2 regions of the Actinoplanes sp. NPDC026619 genome follow, and region 1 is predicted to be linked to the other one. Evidence: predicted binding sites of a transcription regulator. Region 1 holds the regulator's gene; the other holds the start of a gene.
The links. The regulator HrcA, encoded in region 1, represses chaperone genes, less so after heat shock. The targets are predictions, from matches to a motif close to GGTTNGCACNCTCNNNNNGAGNGTGCNAACC.
Positions count from the first base shown of each region.

Region 1 (10,768 bases):
ACCAGCGTGTGGTGGAGCGGCGACCTGTTCTCGGCGATGCGCACCACGCTCTCCGCCGACCGGTCCCGCGAGCACCTGGAGGCGCACGGCGCCAAGGAGACCGTCACCCACCACCACCTGCGCGCCGAGCAGGTCGTCGACTGGGCCACCCGGGGCGGCGCCAAGGCCCTCGGGATGGACTCGGAGATCGGCGCGCTCACCCCCGGCCGCAAGGCCGACGTCGTGCTGATCAAGAACGACGACTCGCCCGCCATGTTCCCGGTGCTACACCCCTACGGCCACGTCGTCTACCAGGCGCAGCGCGGCGACGTGCACACCGTGCTGATCGGCGGCAAGGTCGTCAAGCAGGACGGCAAGCTGGTCGGCGGCGATCTGGCCGGCGCCCGCGCGAAGGTCGGCACCACGGTCGACTACCTGCGCGAGACCATGGGCGAGGACCTCTGGAAGCGCGGCATGAACCCGGAGATCCCCGAGTCGCGGATCTTGCACAACCCCTATCAGTACACGAAGTAATCGCAATGAAAGCATGAACACATGACCGACTCAGGAAGGGGCGCGGGGCCCGACTTCATCGAGGCCCTCGCCCGTGGCCTCGACGTCCTGCGCTCCTTCCGGTCCGGCACGCCCACCATGACGCTCAGCGAGATCGCCGGGCACACCGGCCTCGCCCGCCCCACCGTCCGCCGGATCCTGATCACCCTCGAGGCGCTCGGCTACGTCCGCCAGGCCGCGCGGGGCTACGCGCTGACCCCGCGGGTCCTGGAGCTCGGGATGGCCTACGTCAACTCGCTGAGCATGTGGGACGTGGCCCGCCCACACATGGAGAGGCTGGTCGCCCAGACCAACGAGTCCAGCTCGATGGCTCAGCTCGACGGCAGCGACATCGTCTACGTAGCCCGGGTCGCCGTACCGAAGATCGTCACGCTGTCGGTCACCATCGGCACCCGCTTCCCGGCCCCCGCCACCAGCATGGGAAAGGTGCTGCTGGCAGCCTTGCCGCCGGCCGAGCTGGCGGCGCTCCTGGCGGAACGCTCCCGCTCCGGCATCACCGCGCGCTGGCAGCCTTCGGCCGCCGAGCTGGACGCCTCCCTGCGGGAGGTCCGGGCGAAGGGCTGGGCTCTGGCCGACCAGGACCTCGCGCCGGGCATCAGATCAATTGCCACCGGCGTACGCGACGGGGACGGCAACGTGGTCGCGGCCATCAACGTCACCGTCCACGCGGCCGAGACCACGGTCGAGACGCTGCGCGACGAGCACCTGCCCAAACTGCTGCGCGCCGCCGCCGACATCAGCCACGACTGGTCGCTGACCGCAGCCGTCCCCGCCGTGACGGTCTGAAGCGCGGGGGTCCCACGCACCCCGCGCCGTCAGCCGCTTACCGCTGACCGCTCAGCCGCTGACCGCTCAGCCGCTGACCGCTCAGCCGCTGACCGAGAACGAGTTCGTGACGAAGTCCTTGCCGCCCGAGGACGACGTGATCTCGTATCCGAACTGGACGTTGCCGATCGTCACGTTGCCGAACCAGCCGGCCGACCGGATCCACTGCGCGATCGCCGCCACGTTGACACTGCCCGAGCTGGTGTTGCTGGTCCGCACGAACGAGTAGACGTTGTTCGACCCGTTCGACCCGCGGTAGATCTTCCAGGTGTGCCCGCCGACGGTCGCGGTGGTCTGCAGCGTGCCCAGCGGCCCGACCGCGCCGTAGTAGTTCATCCACAGCATGATCTCGTGCGCGTTGTCCGACGACCAGATGTCATAGGCCGTGGTGAACGCGACCCCACTGGTCGGCACGGTCACGTTGAAGCTGCTGGTCACGGTGCCCAGCGAGCCCACCGCCCGGCCGATGTAGCGGGTCGCGTTCGGATACGCCTTGATCCCGCCGGTGTTCGGGTGGTTGGCCCACACCCCCCAGTTGCTGGTGGAGTTGGCCCAGATCGTCTGCGGCCCGTAGCCGGAACCCCAGACGTTGTTGTAGAGCGTGTAACTGCCGCTGGTCCAGGTGCCCCAGCGATCGGTCGAGGACCAGACGGCCGCGTTGGCGGTGCCGGCGCTGAAAGCCAGCGTCAACGCGACGACGAACGCCCCGATGGCGAGGCGGAGGGAACGGAGCACGATCTCTCCTGACGGTTGGACGGACGAGTTTCGGACGTCGAGGACAAATCGACGCTAGGCCGCCTCACCGCGCTTCCGGCAAGCGATGCAAATCTATTTAAGGTTTGCTTCATCCGCCGGCGTGCGAACCCCGGCCACCCGAGCCAGACTGATCTCATGAAGCTGGTGGCCGACCTCTTCGACCCCGAGCCCGACGTGTGGGGCCTGCGGGGCGACCCCTGGGTGTGGCAGGCGATGCGCGACCACCTGGGCGACACCTACCTGCCGCCGAGCCTGGGCGAGGCCGAGGCGATGCTCTACGCCGCCTTCAACCGCATCGCCGGCGTGGACATCGCCACCGAGACGCAGCAGTCGGTCTACCGCCCCGAGTTCGCCCACGGCGGCATGTCCAGCGGCCACATCCACATCGAAACCTGGCGCGCCGAACTGCTCCCCCTCCTCGTCGACAGGGCGCAATCGCTCCTCTAAAACCGGTCGCAGCCGGGGTGGTGGGTCGCCTACGGTCGGGTTTTCGCCGGTGCTGCCGGGCCGGTGGGCGGTTCGACGATGTCAACGGGCACTACTACGTGCGCGACTGATGTCCGCTTTACCGGGCGACGTGCAGCAGGCGGAAGTCGCGGCGGCGCAGTAGGCGCAGGACCAGGGCCGCGGGGTTGCCGAACGCGCGCAGGCCGTCGCCGGGCGGCAGGACCGAGATGCGGTCGATCTCGTAGGTCCGGCCGCCGGCGACTACCTCGCAGCGGCCCGCGGCGAGCACGTTGCGGTGCCAGTCGACGGCCGGGCCGTAGGTCAGCTCGGCCACGAAATCGCCGTCGTGGCGGGCCAGCAGCAGCGGCGTCTCGTAGGGCCGGCCCGAGCGGCGGCCGACGTGCCGCACCAGGGCGAACGGGCCCCGGCCGGAGCGGGCCACGCGCACGGTCACGCGGTTGAGGGTGTTTCGCAGCAGCCAGAACCAGGCCGCCTTCACCCCTCGCTCCGCGTGATCACCTCGTCGATGGTCGCCGCGGCGGCCGCGTCGGTGACGCCGACGATCTCGCGGCAGATCCGCTGCATCTGCTTCACCTGGCCCGCGGTCAGTGGATCGAAGACCAGCCGGCGGGCCTCACGCACGTGCCCGGGCGCGGCCGCCACCAGCACCGCCAGGCCCTCCTCGGTCAGCTCGGCCGAGATGCAGCGCGGCTCGCCGTCGCCGGCCACCCGCCGCACCCAGCCCTGCTTCTCCAGGCGGCTCACCGCGTGCGACAGGCGGGACAACGAGCCGCCGGCCATCATCGCGAGCACGCTCATCCGCACCTTGTGATCTTCCGGGCGCTCGAGCGAGACCAGGATCGAGTACTCGAAGAAGTTGAGCCCGGAGTCGCGCTTGAGCTGGGCGTCGATGGCTCCGGGCAGGGTCATGAGCATCGCGGTCAGGGACATCCACGAGGCGAGCTCGTCCGGCGAGAGCCAGGGGACGTCGTCGGGAGTGGTGCTGTTCACAAACGGTACTGTAACTCAGGTGAGCGACTTGAACATTCAACTCCAACCGTGGCACTATCGAGTTGAATATTCAACGTACTAGGGAGTGCCGTGACCGTTCTGCGCATCGACGCCAGCATCCAGGGCCCCAACTCGGCCAGCAGCGAGCTCGCCGACCTGGCCGAGGCCGAGTGGGCCGCCGTCCGGCCGGGCACCGAGTTCGTCCGCCGGCACCTCGGCTCCGACCCGCTGCCCGCGGACGCCTGGCAGACCGCCATCGGCGCCAACTTCACGCCCGAAGAGCAGCGCACCGACGCGCAGCGCGCCGCCCAGGCGCTCGCCCAGCAGGTCGCCGCCGAGCTCCGTGACGCCGAGGCCGTCATCCTGGCCCTGCCGCTCTACAACTACGGCATCTCGCAGCACGCCAAGATCTGGATCGACCTGGCCATGGCCGGCGGCTCGAACCCGGGCGAGCGACTGCTCGACGGCAAGCCGGCGATCCTGCTGACCACCCGCGGCGGCGGTTACGGTCCGGGCACCCCGCGCGAGGGCTGGGACCACAACACGTCGTACCTGACCCGCGTCGTCGCCGACATCTGGGGCGCCGACCTCACCCTGATCGAGCGCGAGCTGACCCTGGCCGGCGTCAACCCGGCGATGGACTCGCTGCGCGAGACCGCCGAGCTGCTGAAGAAGGCCGCCCACGAGGCCGCCGCGCACGCCGGGCGCACCATCGCCACGCGCTGAGCGAAACAGAGAACGCCGCCGGTGGGACTCACCGGCGGCGTTTTGCTTTTGCCACTCACGCAGAATGAAGGGCCAGGGCCGGCGAAGCTGGGCCCCGGCCCGGCCTCGGCGGGAGCTGCGGTCTGCAACCCCCCACCGAGCTACGACATCTTGAATCAATGTCCGTTGAAAGCGTCGCGCATCCTGCTGAAGAAGCCGCCCTGCTTGCTCAGCTCGGCGATGTCCTCGCCGCGGGTCTTGGCGAAGTCGCGCAGCATGCGCTCCTGGTCGGCGGTCAGCTTGGTCGGCGTCTTGACGTCGAGGTGCACGAAGAGATCGCCGCGGCCCTGACCGCGCAGGTGCGGCACGCCCTTGCCGCGGATGCGCAGCGTGCTGGCGGGCTGGGTGCCGGCCTTGACCTCGATCGCCTCTTCGCTGTCCAGCGTCTTGATCGTGAGGCGGGTGCCGAGCGCGGCCGCGGTCATCGGCAGCGTGACCCGGCAGTGCAGGTCGTCGCCCTTGCGGGAGTAGACGTCGTGCGGCCGCTCGCTGATCTCGACGTAGAGGTCACCGGCGGTGCCGCCGCCCGGGCCGACCTCGCCCTGCTGGGCCAGGCGGATGCGCATGCCGTCCTCGACGCCCGCCGGGATCTTGACGGTGAGCGAGCGGCGGGTGCGGACCCGGCCGTCGCCGGCGCAGGTCGGGCACGGGTGCGGGATGACCGTGCCGTGGCCCTGGCAGGTGGAGCAGGGGCGGGACGAGACGACCTGGCCGAGGAACGTGCGCTGCACGCTCTGCACCTCGCCACGGCCGCCGCAGGTCTCGCAGGTGGCCAGGTGGGTGCCGGGCGCGGTGCCGGCGCCGGAGCACTGGGTGCAGAGCACCGCGGTGTCGACGGTGATCGGCGCCTCGACGCCGAACGCGGTCTCCACCAGGTCGAGCTCGAGGCGCAGGATCGCGTCGCCGCCGGGCCGGGTGCGTGGGCGCGGGCCACGGGCGCCACCAGCGGCGGCGGTGCCGAAGAACGCGTCCATGATGTCCTGGAAGCCCACGAACGGACCGCCCGGTCCGCCGGGACCACCGGGGCCGACGCCTCCACCGGGCGCGAGCGGGTCACCGCCGAGGTCGACGATCTGCCGCTTCTGGTCGTCGGACAGGACCTCGTACGCCGCGTTGATGTCCTTGAACTTCTCGGCCGCGTCCGGGTCGGGGTTGACGTCGGGGTGGAACTGCCGAGCCAGCTTCCGGTAGGCGCGCTTGATCTCGTCGTCGGTTGCCTCCCGGCTCACGCCGAGAATGCCGTAGTAATCCTTGGCCACGGGGTTTGGAGTCCTCAATGTCAGCGCGGTTCCGTCAGTTCTGTGCCAGCAGGTCGCCTACGTAGCGTGCCACCGCTCGGACCGTGGCGATGGTGCCGGGGTAGTCCATGCGGGTGGGGCCGAGCACGCCGAGCCCACCAACGATCGTTGCACCCGGGCCGTAACCGGTGCTGACGACCGAGGTCGAGCGCAGGTTGTCGAACTCGTTCTCGTCGCCGATGCGGACGCGGGTCTTGCTGGGTTCGAGGTCGCCGATGAGCTTGAGCAGGATGACCTCCTCTTCGAGGGCCTCGAGCACGGGACGAAGTGTGCCCTGGAAGTCCAGCACACCTCCCCGAGTCAAGTTCGCCGTTCCGGCGAGCATGAGGCGTTCCTCGCTGCGCTCGACGAGAGTCTCCAGCAGCACGCTGGCCAGGCAGGCCATCGTGCCGCGGCGGCCGGGCGCGCACTCGTCGACCAGCGACTGCACCAGCGGCGGGGTGTCCGAGAGCCGCTGCCCGGCGAGTTTCTCGTTGGCCTTGCGGCGCAGCTCCATCACGTCGTCGGCGGTGGCCGGGCCGGGCAGCTCGACCAGGCGCTGCTCCACCCGGCCGGTGTCGGCGATCATCACGAGCATGATCCGGGTGGTGGAGATCGGCACCAGCTCCAGGTGGCGCACCGAGGAGCGGGCCAGCGACGGGTATTGCACCACCGCGACCTGGCGGGTCAGCTGGGCGAGCAGCCGGACCGTGCGGTGCACCACGTCGTCGAGGTCGACGGCGCCGATCAGGAAGCGCTCGATCGCGCGGCGCTCGGCCGGGCTGAGCGCCTTGACCTTGGAGAGGCGGTCGACGAAGAGGCGGTAACCGGCGTCGGTCGGCACCCGGCCGGCACTGGTGTGCGGCTGCCGGATGTAACCTTCCTCCTCCAGCACGGCCATGTCGTTACGCACCGTGGCCGGCGAGACGCCGAGCTGGTGACGCTCGACCAGGGCTTTGCTGCCGACCGGCTCCTGGGTCTCGACGTAGTCCTCGACGATCGCCCGCAGCACCTCGAGCTTGCGGTCATCCAGACTCATTCCGACCTCCTCCCGGCCTGGCACTCCCGGTGACAGAGTGCCAGTCTACTGCGCCACCGTCGGCAGCGCGATGATCGAGTGGACTGTCTATTCATCGACTCTGCGTGCATGTCGCCCTGTACCCGGTTGAGCTGCGGTCCTACGGTGTCAGCCATGACAGAACCACCGCGTCCGCCCGGTGACGGCCAGCCCCCCGCGGGCGGGCCGAACGACCCCACCGCGCCATTCAACCCATATGCGGCTAACGACCCGACTTCCGGATCGACTCCGCCACCGCCTCCCGGAGGCGGATACAACCCACCGCCGAGTGGCGGGTACGGCCCGCCGCCCTCCAGCGGCGGCGGCTACGGCCCCCCGCCGAGCAGCGGCGGTGGCTATGGTCCCCCGCCGAGCAGCGGCGCGGGATACGGCCCTCCGCCCGGCAGCGGCGGCGGCTACGGCCCTCCGCCGGGGGGTTACAACCCGCAGCAGCCGTACGGGTACGGCGGCGCGCCCGCCGGCGGCCCCGACGACCGTAACTGGATCCTGATCGCGCACTTCGGTGGCGCGGCCGGCGCCTTCCTGGGTGGCGGCGCCGGGGGCTGGATCGCGCCGCTGGTGGCGCTCCTCGCCCGCGGCAACCAGTCACCGGCGGTGCGGGCCGAGGCCGTCAAGGCGCTGAACTTCCAGCTCCTCTGGACGATCATCACGGTGATCGGCTGGTTCACCGTGTGCGTCCTGATCGGCTGGATCATCCTGCCGGTCGCCTGGCTCGTGGCCACGATCTTCGGTGTCATCGCCGGCGTCAAGGCGAGCAACAACGAGCCGTACAACTATCCGATGACCGTCTCGATGATCAAGTAAGCAGCTGGTGCACGCGCCGGGTCCGGGGGCCCGGCGCCCTCACCACGTACGTCACGCCACGTCACGGATGACGGCGTCAGCCAGCAGCCGGCCCCGCAGGGTCAGCACCAGCAGCCGCCGGGCGTAGGCGGCCGGATCGAGCAGGCCGTCCGCCAGGGCCTGCTTCGCGCCGGCCGCGTCGACCCGGGTCAGCGCGATGCCGTCGCGCAGCCGCACCCGCAGCATGATGTCCTCCACCCGGCGGTCGTCACCGGTGAGGATCTCCCGGGCCTGGCCCGGCGAGACGCCTTCGGCAAGCCTTTTCGCGTACGCCGTCGGATGCTTGACGTTCCACCAGCGCACGCCGCCCACGTGACTGTGCGCTCCCGGCCCGAGGCCCCACCAGTCGGCGCCGGTCCAGTAGAGCATGTTGTGCCGGCAGCGAGCCGCCTCGCTGGTGGCCCAGTTGGAGACCTCGTACCAGCCGAAACCCGCCCCGGTCAGGGCCTGCTCGGCGGCCAGGTAACGATCGGCGGCCACGTCGTCGGACGGGAACGGGATCTCGCCGCGGCGCATGCGGGCGGCCATCCGGGTGCCGTCCTCGACGATCAGGGCGTACGCGCTGACGTGGTCGACCCCCGCACCGATCACCGTCCGCAGGGATTCGGCGAAGTCGTCGGCCGTCTCGCCCGGGGTGCCGTAGATCAGATCCAGGTTGACGTGGTCGAACCCGGCTTCGCGCGCCTCCCGGGCCGCTTGCGGCGCCCGCCCGGCCGTGTGCCGGCGGTCGAGGATCCGCAGCACCGCCGGGCTGGCCGACTGCATGCCGAGGCTGATCCGGGTGAAGCCGTTGCGGCGAAGTGCGCGCAGGTAGTCGGGGGTCACCGACTCGGGGTTGGCCTCCGTGGTGATCTCGGCGCCGGCGGCCAGGCCCCACGTCCGGTCGATGCCCTCGAGGATGCGGCCCAGGTCGTCCGCGCTCAGCAGGGTCGGCGTGCCGCCGCCCACGAAGACGGTGTCGACTTTCGCCGGGTCTATCACCCGGGCAGCCAGCTCGAGCTCGCGAAGCACCGTGTCGGCGTATTCCTCCCGGCTGGCCCCTCCGCCCAGTTCACTGGCGGTATAGGTGTTGAAGTCGCAATACCCGCATCGACTCGCGCAGAACGGAACGTGCACGTAGACCGCGAATCCGTCCTTCCCGGCCGCCTCGGCGGCGGCAGGCGGGAGCGACCCGTCGAGCGGAACGGGATCACCATCGGGAAGAGCACCGGCCATCCGTCAAGTGTGCACGGGCCCCCGATAGGGTTCCGTCATGGATCTGGTCCGTTCCGCCACAGCCGCCGGGGTGACCACCTTGACCCTGGACAGCCCCGCCAACCGCAACGCCCTCTCCACCGCCCTGATGACCCAGCTGCTGGACGCGTTGTCCACCGCGCTGACCGACCCCTCGGTGCGGGTGGTGGTGCTCTCGCACACCGGCCCGGTGTTCTGCTCCGGCGCCGATCTGAAGGAGACCGCCGAGGCGCGCGAGGCCGGCCGGGTGCCGGCCGAGAAACTGGCCGACGTGCTCGCCGCGCTCTGGGAGTTCCCCAAGCCGGTGGTCGCGCGGGTGGCCGGGCCGGCCCGGGCCGGTGGTCTGGGCCTGATCGCGGCGGCCGACATCGCGGTCTGCACGCCCGAGGCGACGTTCGCGTTCACCGAGGTCCGGCTGGGGGTGATCCCCGCGGTGATCAGCGCCACCGTCCTGCCCCGGCTGGCGCCGCGAGCGGCCACCGAGCTCTATCTCACCGGCAACGTCTTCGACGGCGTCCGGGCCGAGGAGATCGGCCTGGTCACGGCGTCGGTCTCGGCCGAAGGCCTCGACGCCGCGGTCGCGGCCTACTGCGATGCGCTGGTGCAGGGCGGGCCACTCGCGCTCGCGGGCACCAAACAACTTTTGCGGCGTACGCCGGAAGCCACGATCCGTGCGGAACTGGCCGGCCTGGCCGAGCGCTCGGGAGGCTACTTCCGATCGGCCGAAGGCCGGGAGGGCGTGACCGCTTTCCGGGAGAAGCGCCCGGCCTCCTGGGTGCCGCAGTGACATCTCCGCCGCAGTGACGACGCGCTGATGCAGTCGTTGTCTACCCTTGTGGCCTGAACCCCATTGCGGGTCCGTCGAGGAGGTGCGCTTGCGCAGGACACGAGGCGTGGTGCTCGTGCTGCTCGCACTGATCCTCACGATCGGCGTGGTGGTCGTGGTCAAAACCCTGCCCAGCGACATCAAACTGCCGATGCCGGCCCTCGGGCCGGAGTGCACGGTGAAGGCCGACGGCGAGGTGTCGCTCGACCCGGTGCAGATGGCCAACGCCGCCACCATCACCGCGGTCGGCATCCGGCGCGGCATGCCCGAGCGGGCCGTCGTGGTGGCGCTGGCCACCGCCCTGCAGGAGTCGAAACTGGAAAACCTGGACGACGGCGACCGGGACTCGGTCGGCCTGTTCCAGCAGCGCCCCAGCCAGGGGTGGGGCTCGGTCGAGGAGATCAAGGACCCGAGGTACGCGGCAGACAAGTTCTACACCTCCCTCAAGAAGGTCAAGGGCTGGCAGAAGATGCGGGTCACCGACGCGGCGCAGCGGGTGCAGCGCTCGGCGTACCCGAACGCGTACGAGAAGTGGGCGGACGAGTCAGCCGTGCTCGCGCGTGCCCTGACCGGCCGGGCGACCGGCGCCGTGGCCTGCACGGTGACCGGAGCGCCGGTGTTGCGGGGCGCGGCCGCGGCGGCCGCCTTGCTCGAGGGGCTGAAGCTGGACTGGGGCAAGGGCCTGGCGAAAACCCCGGCAGCCGCGCAGGCGGCCGGCCTCACGGTCGCGGTCTCCGATCAGAGCACCGGCTGGCGGTACGCTCATTGGCTGGTTTCGCACGCCTCGGCCACCGGCCTCGAACGGGTACGTTTCGCCGATATGGAGTGGCACGCCCCCGATGGCAAGTGGCAGCCGGTGACGGCGGACGGTGGCATCGACGAGCGTCAGGTCATCGCTCAGGTGTTCAGCTGACGTCCCGCTTTGCGGCCGCCCCGACGCCGGCAGGATCGCGGCAGTCGTAGCTCTGCGTGATGTCCATCGATTCCGCCCGCCAATCGCTGAGCGTATACAGACACATGGACAGACAGCTACCACCCTGGTACTAAGTAGGGCGTGTCGAGGGCGATCGAATGGATTCTGCTGGGTGCCGGAAGCTGTCTAGCGATCATCGTCGGCGTTCGGTGGCACAAACCCACCCGCGTCGGCCCATGGGT
Region 1 is NZ_JBEZYA010000037.1:4,401-15,168, reverse strand. Features, by position in the region: gene AB0E90_RS45370 (amidohydrolase family protein) at 1-513, shown strand, start outside; gene AB0E90_RS45365 (IclR family transcriptional regulator C-terminal domain-containing protein) at 535-1,338, shown strand; gene AB0E90_RS45360 (hypothetical protein) at 1,420-2,112, opposite strand; gene AB0E90_RS45355 (hypothetical protein) at 2,269-2,580, shown strand; gene AB0E90_RS45350 (nitroreductase family deazaflavin-dependent oxidoreductase) at 2,699-3,079, opposite strand; gene AB0E90_RS45345 (MarR family transcriptional regulator) at 3,076-3,591, opposite strand; gene AB0E90_RS45340 (NAD(P)H-dependent oxidoreductase) at 3,682-4,317, shown strand; gene dnaJ (molecular chaperone DnaJ) at 4,473-5,615, opposite strand; gene hrcA (heat-inducible transcriptional repressor HrcA) at 5,650-6,672, opposite strand; gene AB0E90_RS45325 (DUF4870 domain-containing protein) at 6,826-7,515, shown strand; gene hemW (radical SAM family heme chaperone HemW) at 7,567-8,769, opposite strand; gene AB0E90_RS45315 (enoyl-CoA hydratase-related protein) at 8,807-9,574, shown strand; gene AB0E90_RS45310 (hypothetical protein) at 9,657-10,526, shown strand.

Region 2 (10,768 bases), on a different contig from region 1:
GGCACGTCCCGCTCCGAGGCGGTGGCGTCGCTGGTCCGGGCCGGCGTCGACGTGGATCGCGTGGTCCCGCGCCGGCGACTTGAAGATGCCTTCCTCGCGCTGGTCGGGGACAACTCGCGGGGGAGTGGAGACCGATGAGCGCGGTAACGGGCTATCGGGCGTCGGCGACCATGCCGATCTGGGCCGAGGTGCGGCGGCAGGCGTCGCGGCGGCGGACCCAGCTCGCGCTCGGCTTCATGGCGCTGCTGCCGATCATCATCCTGGTCGCGTTCGAGTTCGGCGGCGGCAACGGCGACGACGAGAACAACGGCGGGGCGTTCGGCAGCCTGGTCGACCTGGCCACCTCGGGCGGCCTGAACTTCGCGCTGTTCTGCCTTGCGGTGTCGGCCGGCTTCCTGCTGGTCGTGGTGGTCGCGCTGTTCTGCGGCGACCCGGTGGCCAGCGAGGCCAGCTGGGGCAGCCTGCGCTACCTGCTGGCCATCCCGGTGCCCCGGGTCCGTCTGCTGGCCGTGAAGCTGGTGGTCGCGCTCGGCTACTCGCTGCTGGCGCTGCTGATCCTGGCCGGGACCGGCCTGCTGGTCGGCACCCTGCGCTACGGCTGGCATCCGCTGGGCAGCACCATCGCGGCCGCCATCCCGGCCGGTGAGGGCCTGCTGCGGTTGGCCGGCATCGTCGCGTACCTCGCGGTGATCATGTTGGTGGTGGCCGGCCTGGCCTTCCTGCTGTCGGTGCTGACCGACGCGGCGCTGGGCGCGGTGGGCGGCGCGGTGCTGCTCTGGATCCTCTCCAGCATCCTCGACCAGATCACCGCGCTGGGCAGCGTGCGCACCCTGCTGCCGACCCACTTCAGCGACGCCTGGCTGGGCCTGCTTTCCACTCCGGCGCAGGTGGATGACCTGGTCAAGGGCGCGATCGCGGCGATCTGTTACGCCACCGTCTTCTGGTCGCTGGCGTTCTGGCGCTTCACCCGCAAGGACATCACCTCGTAGGGGTTGTGCCGCTCACACCTCGGGATTCTGCTGGCGCAGAGGGCCCAAGGCCGACGTAAGGTGTTGGAAACACAACTGAATACCTCATCCAGAGGGGCAGAGGGAACGGCCCTGTGAAGCCCCGGCAACCACCGTGCATGTCTCGAAGAAGAGGCCGCGCTCGGCAGGTGCTAATTCCGTCCTCGCCGCGGCAGATTGCCGCCGGGGAAAGATGAGAGGGAAGGCCTCGATGACGTCTGCCGTCAGCACACCCACTGTTACCGATTCCCCGGCCCGCGGCCTCGTCTGCCGCGCCTGTGGCGCCGAATATCCGCTCGTCGCGCAGCACGCGTGTTACGAGTGTTTCGGCCCGCTCGAGGTGGCCTACGACCAGGCCGCACTTGCGCGGGTAACCCGTGAGCAGATCGAGGCCGGCCCGCAGAACATCTGGCGTTACGCCGGTCTGCTTCCGGCCGGCCAGGACCCGGCCACCCGGGTGACCCTCGACCCCGGCCTGACCCCGCTGGTCAGCGCGCCCGCCCTGGCCGCCGCCGTCGGCCTGCGCGCCCCGCTGTTCGTCAAGGACGACTCGGCCAACCCGACCCACTCGTTCAAGGACCGGGTCGTCTCGGTGGCGCTCACCGCCGCCCGCGGCCTCGGCTTCACCCGCTTCGCCTGCGCCTCGACCGGCAACCTGGCCAACTCGGTCGCCGCCCACGCCGCTCGGGCCGGTGTGCCGAGCATCGTCTTCATCCCGCACGACCTCGAGCCGGGCAAGATCATCACCACCGCGGTGTACGGCGGGGAACTGGTCGCCATCGAGGGCTCCTACGACGACGTCAACCGGCTCTGCGGCGAACTGGTCGAGACCGACGAGTTCGAGGACACCGCGTTCGTCAACGTGAACGTGCGCCCGTTCTACGCCGAGGGCTCCAAGACGCTCGGTTACGAGGTCGCCGAGCAGCTCGGCTGGCGCATCCCGGCCCAGGTCGTCATCCCGATGGCCTCCGGCGAGCTGCTCACCAAGGTGGACAAAGCCTTCACCGAGCTGGTCGAGATCGGCCTGGTCACCGCGCCCGAGGGCGGCTGGGCCGTGTTCGGCGCCCAGTCGGCCGGCTGCAACCCGATCGCGACGGCGTTGCAGAACGACACCGATCAGATCATTCCGGTCAAGCCGACCGGCATCGCCAAGTCGCTGAACATCGGCGACCCGGCCGCCGGGGCGTACGCGATCGAGGCCGTCCGCCGCACCGGTGGCTGGATGGACTACGCCGACGACGACGAGATCCGCGAGGGCATCCGGCTACTGGCCGAGACGACCGGCGTCTTCGCCGAGACGGCCGGCGGCACCACGGTGGCCGTGCTCAAGAAGCTGGTCGCGAGCGGCAAGCTCGACCCGGAGAAGGAGACGGTCGTCTTCAATACCGGTGAGGGGCTCAAGACGCTGGACGCGGTGGCCGAGCTGGTCGGGCCGACTCATCGGATCAAACCGTCGCTGAAGGGCGCTCGCGAGGCCGGCCTGCTTGGATAACTCTCGGTAACCACTACTCTGCCTTAAGTTGAAGATTCCATCCGCAGAGGACTTGCGCACCGATCTCAGTGTCGGCAGGATGCTCTCTGCGGGAGGGCCGACGCCGTACGCGGCCCCTCACCTTCGAGCTTGGCGACAATCTCTCGAGGTGCCCAACGACCCAGTGCCGGAGGCGCTGTGCGTTCGTCCTCCCGACCAAAATCGTTTGGTTTCATGGCCGCTGCCCGGCAGGGTGGCGGCCATGTCCGTCTCTATCGGTCCGCTCGTGTCGCCCGATGACGCCTATGAGATCGACTCGGCCTGCATGGCGCACGACCGGGCCGACCTCCCGATCCAGAGTCGCGAGGTGTTCGCGGCCCGGGTGACCACGCCGCCCGCGGGCCACACCTCGGAATACTTCCTCGCCCGCCTCGACGGTGCGCCGGCCGGCTACCTCGAGATGATGTACCCGCAGGTCGACAACCTCGGCAACGCGCACGTCGAGCTGCTGGTGACGCCACCGCTCCGGCGGCGCGGGGTGGGTCGCGAGCTCTATGAGGTGGCCGTCGAGCGCGCCCGGTCGCAGGGGCGGGTGCGGCTGCTCGGCCAGTCGGTCAAGCAGCCGTCGAATGTGGGCTTCGCCGGCGCGATGGGCGCGCAGGCCGGCCTCGAGGAGCTGCGCAGCCGGCTCGACCTGCGCGAGGCCGACCAGGGCCGGTACGCCGCGATGCTGGCCGATGCCTGGACCCGGGCTGACGGCTATCGGCTGGTCCAGTGGAGCGGCGTGCCGCCCGAGGAGATCATCGATGACGTCGCGGCGCTCGACAGCAGCTTCCTCGGGGAGGCGCCGACCGGCGATCTGGACTGGGAGCCGGAGGTCGTCGACGCCGAGCGGATCCGCGAAGGCGAGCGGAGCCGGGTCGCCCGCGGGCGGGTCACCTTCCACACCGGCGCGATGCACGGCGAGCGCCTGGTCGCCTGGACCATGATGAACTGCATGGCCGACGGCGGGCCGCATGCCTGGCAGAGCGGCACCCTGGTCGCACCCGCCCACCGTGGCCATCGGCTCGGGCTGTTGATCAAGCTGGCCAATCTCGCCTACACCCGGACGTTCTGCCCGGGCGTCGAGGTGATCGACACGTTCAATGCCACGACGAACGAGCACATGCTGCGGATCAATCGGGAGATGGGCTACCGCGAGGTGGAGTCGGACATCCTCTGGCAGCGCGACCTCGTCAGATCCGACGACGCATCCGCAGCTCGGTGAGCTTCGGCACGACCGGGTGGGGCACCCGCTCACCGGTGTCCTCGAAACCCAATTTTTCGTACGCACGGATGGCGCGGTGATTACCCTCCGCCACCTCCAGCATCAATCTGTCCCGCCCGCACGCCCGTGACCAGGCGGCCACCGCCTCGACCAGCTCGGCCAGCAGCTTGCCGCCGCGCCGGGCCGGGGTGACGTAGACGGTGAAGACGACCGTCTCGTTCGGGTCGTCCGGCAGGACCGTGCCGCCGGCGTGCCCGATCAGCCGGGCCCGATTGCCCGGGTCGGCCACGAACTGCGCGAGCTGGCAGCCACGCGACCCCTGGATGATCCGCTGGCGGTAGGCCTCGTGCGGGCGCGCCGCCGCCGTGGCCAGGGTCTCCAGGAAGGCGAGCGGGCTGTCGGCCAGCATCTCCAGACGCAGCGCCCGCACCCGGGCCGCGTCCTGCGCTGTCACCCGGTGCACCCGCCAGCTCTCCACGTCGTCCTGCCTACCCCGGCGAGGACCACCCCGGCAACCCGTTGCCGATAACCGGACTGCTGGGGCAAAGTGTGTCGATGGACCACGGTGAGGACGTCTTGCACCTCGTCGGGGACGTGGTGGTGGAGAGCGCCGATCCGTTCGACCCGGAGTCGCGGACGGCCGAGTTGCCATACCCGGGCACGCCCGTGGACCTCGTCGCCGACGCGGACGATCCGCTGGTCCCGCCGCCGGGCTCGGGGCTGCGTGGCTGGTTCAGGCGGTTCGGCGGCGTGTTGCTCCGCTGCGGCCTGCCGCTGCTGCCGGTCGGCCTGCTGGCCGCGCTGCCGATGCACTTCTTCGTCGGCCGGGTGGACGACACCGTGGTGGCCGCGCCCGCCCTGCTCGACCTGCTCGGCGGCTTCGGCCTGCTGCTGCTCCCGCTGATGTGGCTGGCTTATTTCACCGTCTCCGCGCTGCCCATGGTGATCTGCCTGGCCGGCACGGTCGCGGTGGCGCTCTATCGGGCGGCGCTCGGCGTGCCGCCCCGGCCGGCCGCGCTGTGGCGCCTGGTGGTCTACCGGCTGCGCACGCTCTGGCTGTGGTTCGCCGCCTTCAGCGTGGTCACCCAGGCGTTGCCGCTGCTGCTCACCGCCGACCGGCTCGGTCCGGCCGTCGCGGTGCCGCTCGCCGTCGGCCTCGGCCTGCTCTCCACCGGCGTGCTCACCTTCACCGGGGTGCTCGGCTGCGTGGTGCTGATCGAGCGTGGCAACGGCCGGCGCCGCGCGCTCCACCTGCTCTCGATGATGCCGCTGGGCGGGCTGATCGTCGCCTCGCTGGCGGTCACCGTGCTGCCCCGGCTGGCCGACGCGGCCTGGGGCGGCATCGCCTCGACCATCGTGGCGGTGCCCACCGTTCTGCTCTGGGCGATGGCCGCCCTCGTGGCGTATTGCCAGGCGCGCCGCGCCGAAGGCCCGGTGACCAGCCGATCCCTGTTCGCCGGCATGTCCGCGCCGGAGACTTTCTGAGGGTCCGGCCGGCTGCCCGCAAGGTGGCGTTTTCTTGCACTCGCCCCCGGGGAGTGCTAAACAGGTCATTGGCACTCACGACTGTTGAGTGCCAAGCAGGTCGGGACGGTGGGGTCTCGGTCGCGGTGCCGCCATCGGCATCGAGGCACGGGGCCGGTCGTCGCGGGCTTTCCGGCTCGGCCTGAGGACGTCACATCGCCAGGTGGTGACGTCCGCAGAGACTCAACGGGCGGGGCCGATGAGGCCCGGCACCGCGTATGTCCAGGAGGACACAGCCGTATGGCCAAGATCATCGCATTCGACGAGGAAGCTCGTCGCGGCCTCGAGAGTGGCATGAACCAGCTCGCCGATGCCGTCAAGGTGACGCTCGGCCCCCGTGGCCGCAACGTCGTGCTGGAGAAGAAGTGGGGCGCGCCCACGATCACCAACGATGGTGTATCCATCGCCAAGGAGATCGAGCTCGAGGGCACCTTCGAGAAGATCGGCGCTGAGCTGGTCAAGGAGGTCGCCAAGAAGACCGACGACGTGGCCGGTGACGGCACGACGACGGCGACCGTTCTCGCGCAGGCTCTGGTCCGCGAGGGCCTCCGTAACGTTGCCGCCGGCGCCAACCCGATGGCCCTGAAGCGGGGCATCGAGGCCGCCGTCGCGAGCGTCTCCGAGGCGCTGCAGCAGCTCGCCAAGGACGTGGAGACCAAGGAGCAGATCGCCTCCACCGCCTCCATCTCCGCCGGTGACTCCACGGTCGGCGAGATCATCGCCGAGGCCATGGACAAGGTCGGCAAGGAAGGCGTCATCACCGTCGAGGAGAGCAACACCTTCGGTCTCGAGCTCGAGCTCACCGAGGGCATGCGCTTCGACAAGGGCTACATCTCGGCGTACTTCATGACTGACGCCGAGCGCATGGAGGCCGTCTTCGACGACCCCTACATCCTGATCGCGAACAGCAAGATCTCCGCGGTCAAGGACCTGCTGCCCGTCCTCGAGAAGGTCATGCAGGGCGGCAAGCCGCTGGTCATCATCGCCGAGGACGTCGAGGGCGAGGCCCTGGCGACCCTGGTCGTGAACAAGGTGCGTGGCACCTTCAAGTCCGTCGCCGTCAAGGCCCCGGGCTTCGGTGACCGCCGCAAGGCCATGCTGGAGGACATCGCCATCCTGACCGGTGGCGCCGTCATCAGCGAAGAGGTCGGCCTCAAGCTCGACAACGCCGACATCAGCCTGCTGGGCACCGCTCGCAAGATCGTCATCACCAAGGACGAGACCACCGTCGTGGACGGCGGCGGCGACGCCGAGCAGATCCAGGGCCGGGTCAACCAGATCCGCGCCGAGATCGAGAAGTCGGACTCCGACTACGACCGCGAGAAGCTGCAGGAGCGCCTGGCCAAGCTGGCCGGCGGCGTTGCGGTCATCAAGGTCGGCGCGGCCACCGAGGTCGAGCTCAAGGAGCGCAAGCACCGCATCGAGGACGCCGTTCGCAACGCGAAGGCGGCCGTCGAGGAGGGCATCGTCCCCGGTGGTGGCGTCGCGCTCGTGCAGGCCGGCAAGACCGCGTTCGAGAAGCTGGACCTGACCGGCGACGAGGCGACCGGCGCGCAGATCGTGAAGCTCGCGCTCGACGCCCCGCTGCGTCAGATCGCCGTGAACGCCGGCCTCGAGGGTGGCGTCGTGGTCGAGAAGGTGCGCAACCTCGAAGCGGGCTTCGGCCTCAACGCCGCGACCGGCGAGTACGTCGACCTCCTGGCCGCGGGCATCATCGACCCGGCCAAGGTCACCCGCTCGGCGCTGCAGAACGCCGCGTCGATCGCTGCGCTGTTCCTCACCACCGAGGCCGTCGTGGCCGACAAGCCCGAGAAGAACCCGGCTCCGGCCGGCGCCCCGGGCGGCGGTGACATGGACTTCTGAGTCCAGTCGTAACAACCGGTAAGGGCGGGTCGCTTCGGCGACCCGCCCTTACTGTCGTTCAGCCCCGGCCGATCAACTCCGGTGCCGGCCGGGCGCCGGGACCAGGTGGCCGCCGAACATGACCATCGCCCCGCCGAGCAGCGGCGCCAGGGCGCCGGTGACCGCGACCGGCTGCGGTAGGCGTAAATGTCAGAGGTCAGCGCGCTTTTTGCCGGGGAGTCCCAGCCAGTAGACGACCGCACCGACCGCAATGGCGAACAGGCCGGCCCGGGCCAGCACGAGGGCGTTGCTGCCGGTGGTCGGCAGCGAGTCCAGCTCGCGCACGTGGATGGTCACGGTCGCGGTGGCGAGACCGCCACGCCCGTCCGCGATCGTGTAGTCGAAGCTGTCCTCGCCGCTGGCGAAGTCGTCGGCGGGCCGATAGCTGACCGTGTCTCCGGCGCCGGCCAGGACCGCGCCGTGGGCGGGCTTGCCGAGCTTCACGATGGTGACCGGATCGCCGTCCGGGTCGCTGTCGTTGAGCGTCGGCCGCACCACCACCGTGTCACCAGCCGCCATGGTGACCGTGTCGGCCGCCGCGATCGGGGGCTGGTTGGCGGCGGCCGGGCTGGCCACGGTCACGATGATCGAGGCGGTGGCCACGTTGCCGTCCGGGTCGACCACGTCGTACGTGAAGGTGTCGACGCCGTTGAAGCCCGGGTCCGGGGTGTAGGTGACGGTGCCGTCGGCGTTCAGCACCGCCGAGCCGTGCGCCGGTTTGCCGACCGAGATGACGGTGACGCTGCGGCCGCCCTTCTCGGTGTGCGGCAGCGGCACGTCGATCGGGTCGCCCGGCTTGGTGGTGGCCGACTTGTCCGGCACGGTGGGCGGGGCGCCCACCGTCACGGTGACCGCGGCGCCGGTGTGGTGGCCGGCGTCGTCGGTGGCGCTGTAGGCGAACGTGGCCGGCCCGCCGAAGCCGTCCGGCGGGGTGTAGGTCACCGAGCTCTCGGTGTGGCTCGCCGTGCCCTTGGCGGGCTGGGTGACCGAGTCGACCTTCAGGGTGCCGGCCGGGTCGAGGTCGTTGGCCAGCACGCGCAGGGTGACCGGCTTCCGGTACGCCGTGGTGCCCTCGTCGGCCACCGCGATCGGAGCACCGCCGCTGATCGTGACCGTGATGGTCGACCCGCCGAGCCCGCCGTGACCGTCGCTGATCCGGTAGCCGAACGTGTCCTGGCCGGTCCAGCCGCGCTCGGGCAGAAAGCGGACCCGGCCCGCGGCCACCTCAGCGGTGCCGTGCGCGGGGTTGCCCACCCCGTCGATGGCCAGCGTCTGCCCGGGATTCGGGTCGCTGTCGTTGGCGAGCACGTCGACGTAGAGCGGCCGGTCGGCCAGCCCCGCCGCCACGTCCGGCCGGGCGACCGGCACGGCGTTCGCGACCCGCACCCGTACCTGCGCGGTGGCGGTGTTCCCGATCGGGTCCCGGATGGTGTAGCCGAAGGAGTCGGTGCCGGTGAAGCCGCTGTCCGGGGTGTAGGTGACGATGCCGCCGGGGTTGATCCGGGTGCTGCCGTCACCGGGTTGCCCGGCCGTGACGAGGGTGAGCGGCAGGGCCTCGGGGTCGGTGTCGTTGGTGACGACCCGGATGTCGACCGCGGTCGCCGAGGCGGTGGTGGCGGTGTCGTCGACGGCCGTGGGCGCCCCGTCGATGGTGATGGTGACGTCGCCGGTGTCGGTGCGGCCCAGGTCGTCGGTGAGCACGTAGGTGAAGCCGTCCGGGCCGATGCTGCCGGCGGCGGCCCGGTAGGTGACCGTCCCGTCGGTGCCCAGCGTGACCGTGCCCTTGGCGACCGGGCCGACCGAGGCGACGCTGAGCCGCTGCCCGGTGTTCGGGTCGGTGTCGTTGGCGAGCAGGCCGAGCTGGGTGGGCACGTCCGGCCGCACCCGGAAGGTGTCGTCGGCGGCGACCGGCGGAGCGTCGCGCACCGTGACGGTGACGATCGCCGAGCTGGTCAGCGCGGACGGGTCGTGGATCGAGTAGAGGAACGAGTCGGTGCCGTAGAAGCCGGCGGCCGGGGTGTAGGTGAGCGTGCCGTCGTGGTTGTCGGTGACCTGCCCGTGCCCGCCGGTGCCCGCCGCATCCAGCGCGATCGTGTCGCCGTTCGGGTCGTCGTCGTTGGCCAGCACCGCGATGACCACGGCCATATTGGTGTCGGTGGCGGCCGCGTCCGCCCGGGCCACCGGCGCCGTGTTCACCGTCGTGACCGTCACGGTCGCGCTGGTCGTGCCGCCGTGGCCGTCGTCGAGCCGGTAGCCGAAGGTGTCGGTGCCGACGAACCCGGCGTCCGGCGTGTAGGTGATCCGCCGGTCGGCCCCGATCGAGGTGGTTCCGTGCGCCGCCACCCCGACGATCGTCATGGTGAGCGGATCGCCGTTCGGGTCGGGGTCGTCGTTCGCCAGCACGGTGATGACCGCCGGGGTTCCACCGGCCGCCGTCGCGATGTCGGGCCGGGCCACCGCGGCCGCATTGGCCACGGTGATCGAGACGGTGCCGGTGTCGGTGCCGCCGTTGCCGTCGTCGATCGTGTAGCTGAAGGTGTCCGAGCCCGCGAACGCGACGTCCGGCAGGTAGGTGATCTTTCCGGTGGCGTCCAGCGAAACTGTGCCGTGCGCCGGGTCGGTCGTGCCGGAGACGCGCAGCGTGTCGCCGTTGGGGTCGGTCGACTGGACGATCGCGTTCAGGGTCACCGCGGTGTGGTGGACGGTGTTGACGGTGAAGTTGTAGGCGGTCGGCCGCCCGTTGGCCACGGTCACCGTGACGGTCGCGGTGCCGGCGCCGCCGTTGCCGTCGCTGATGTCGTAGGTGAAGGTCGCCGCACCGGCGAAACCGGCCGGGGCCGTGTAGAGAACGCTCAGGTGGTCCGGGGCCACCGTGGCGGTGCCGTGGTCGGCCACGCCGGCGGCGGTGACGGTCAGCGCGTCGTTGTTCGGGTCGGTGTCGTTGGCGAGCACCAGCAGTGGCAGCCCGGCGGCGCCGGCCGGGGCGGTCAGCACGTCGTCGGCGGCGGTGGGCGCCGCGTTGGCCACGTCGACCCGCACGGTCGCGGTCGCGGTGCCGCCGTGGCCGTCACTGATCGTGTAGTCGAACGAGGCGGTGCCGCCGAACGACGAGGTCGGCGTGAACGTGACATCGCCGCTGGTGAAGGTGGCGGTGCCCGCGGTCGGCGGCGGCTGGGTGACCCCGGCGACGGTGAGCGTGTCGGTGGGGTTCGGGTCGGAGTCGTTGTCCAGCACGTCGATCTGGATCGCGCTGTTCGGCAGCGTATTGATCATGTCGTCGTTGGCGACCGGCGCCGCGTTGGCGGTGGTCACGGTGGCCCGGGCGGTGGCCGTGCCGCCGTGCGGGTCGGCCACCTGATAGTCGAAGCCGTCGGCGCCGGCCCAGCCCGCGACCGGCGTGTAGGTGATCGTCCCGCCGGCCTCGATCACGGCCGCGCCGTGCGCCGGCCCGCTGACGATCGCGAGCACCGTGAGCGTGCCGGCCGCGTCGTCCGGGTCGGTGTCGTTGGCCAGCACCGGGACGCTCACCGCGCTGCCGTTGGTGGTGGTCGCGGTGTCGGCGACGGCGACCGGCGGACGGTTGACCGTGAGGGCGGC
Region 2 is NZ_JBEZYA010000007.1:232,239-243,006, forward strand. Features, by position in the region: gene AB0E90_RS17970 (alpha/beta fold hydrolase) at 1-138, shown strand, start outside; gene AB0E90_RS17975 (ABC transporter permease subunit) at 135-989, shown strand; SAM riboswitch class I at 1,071-1,207, shown strand; gene thrC (threonine synthase) at 1,219-2,499, shown strand; gene AB0E90_RS17985 (GNAT family N-acetyltransferase) at 2,741-3,745, shown strand; gene AB0E90_RS17990 (GNAT family N-acetyltransferase) at 3,714-4,154, opposite strand; gene AB0E90_RS17995 (hypothetical protein) at 4,301-5,230, shown strand; gene groL (chaperonin GroEL) at 5,510-7,132, shown strand; gene AB0E90_RS18005 (Ig-like domain-containing protein) at 7,322-10,768, opposite strand, start outside.
Region 2: groL (chaperonin GroEL) is a predicted target of HrcA. The motif match lies at 5,262-5,292, and genes of this name have one in related genera.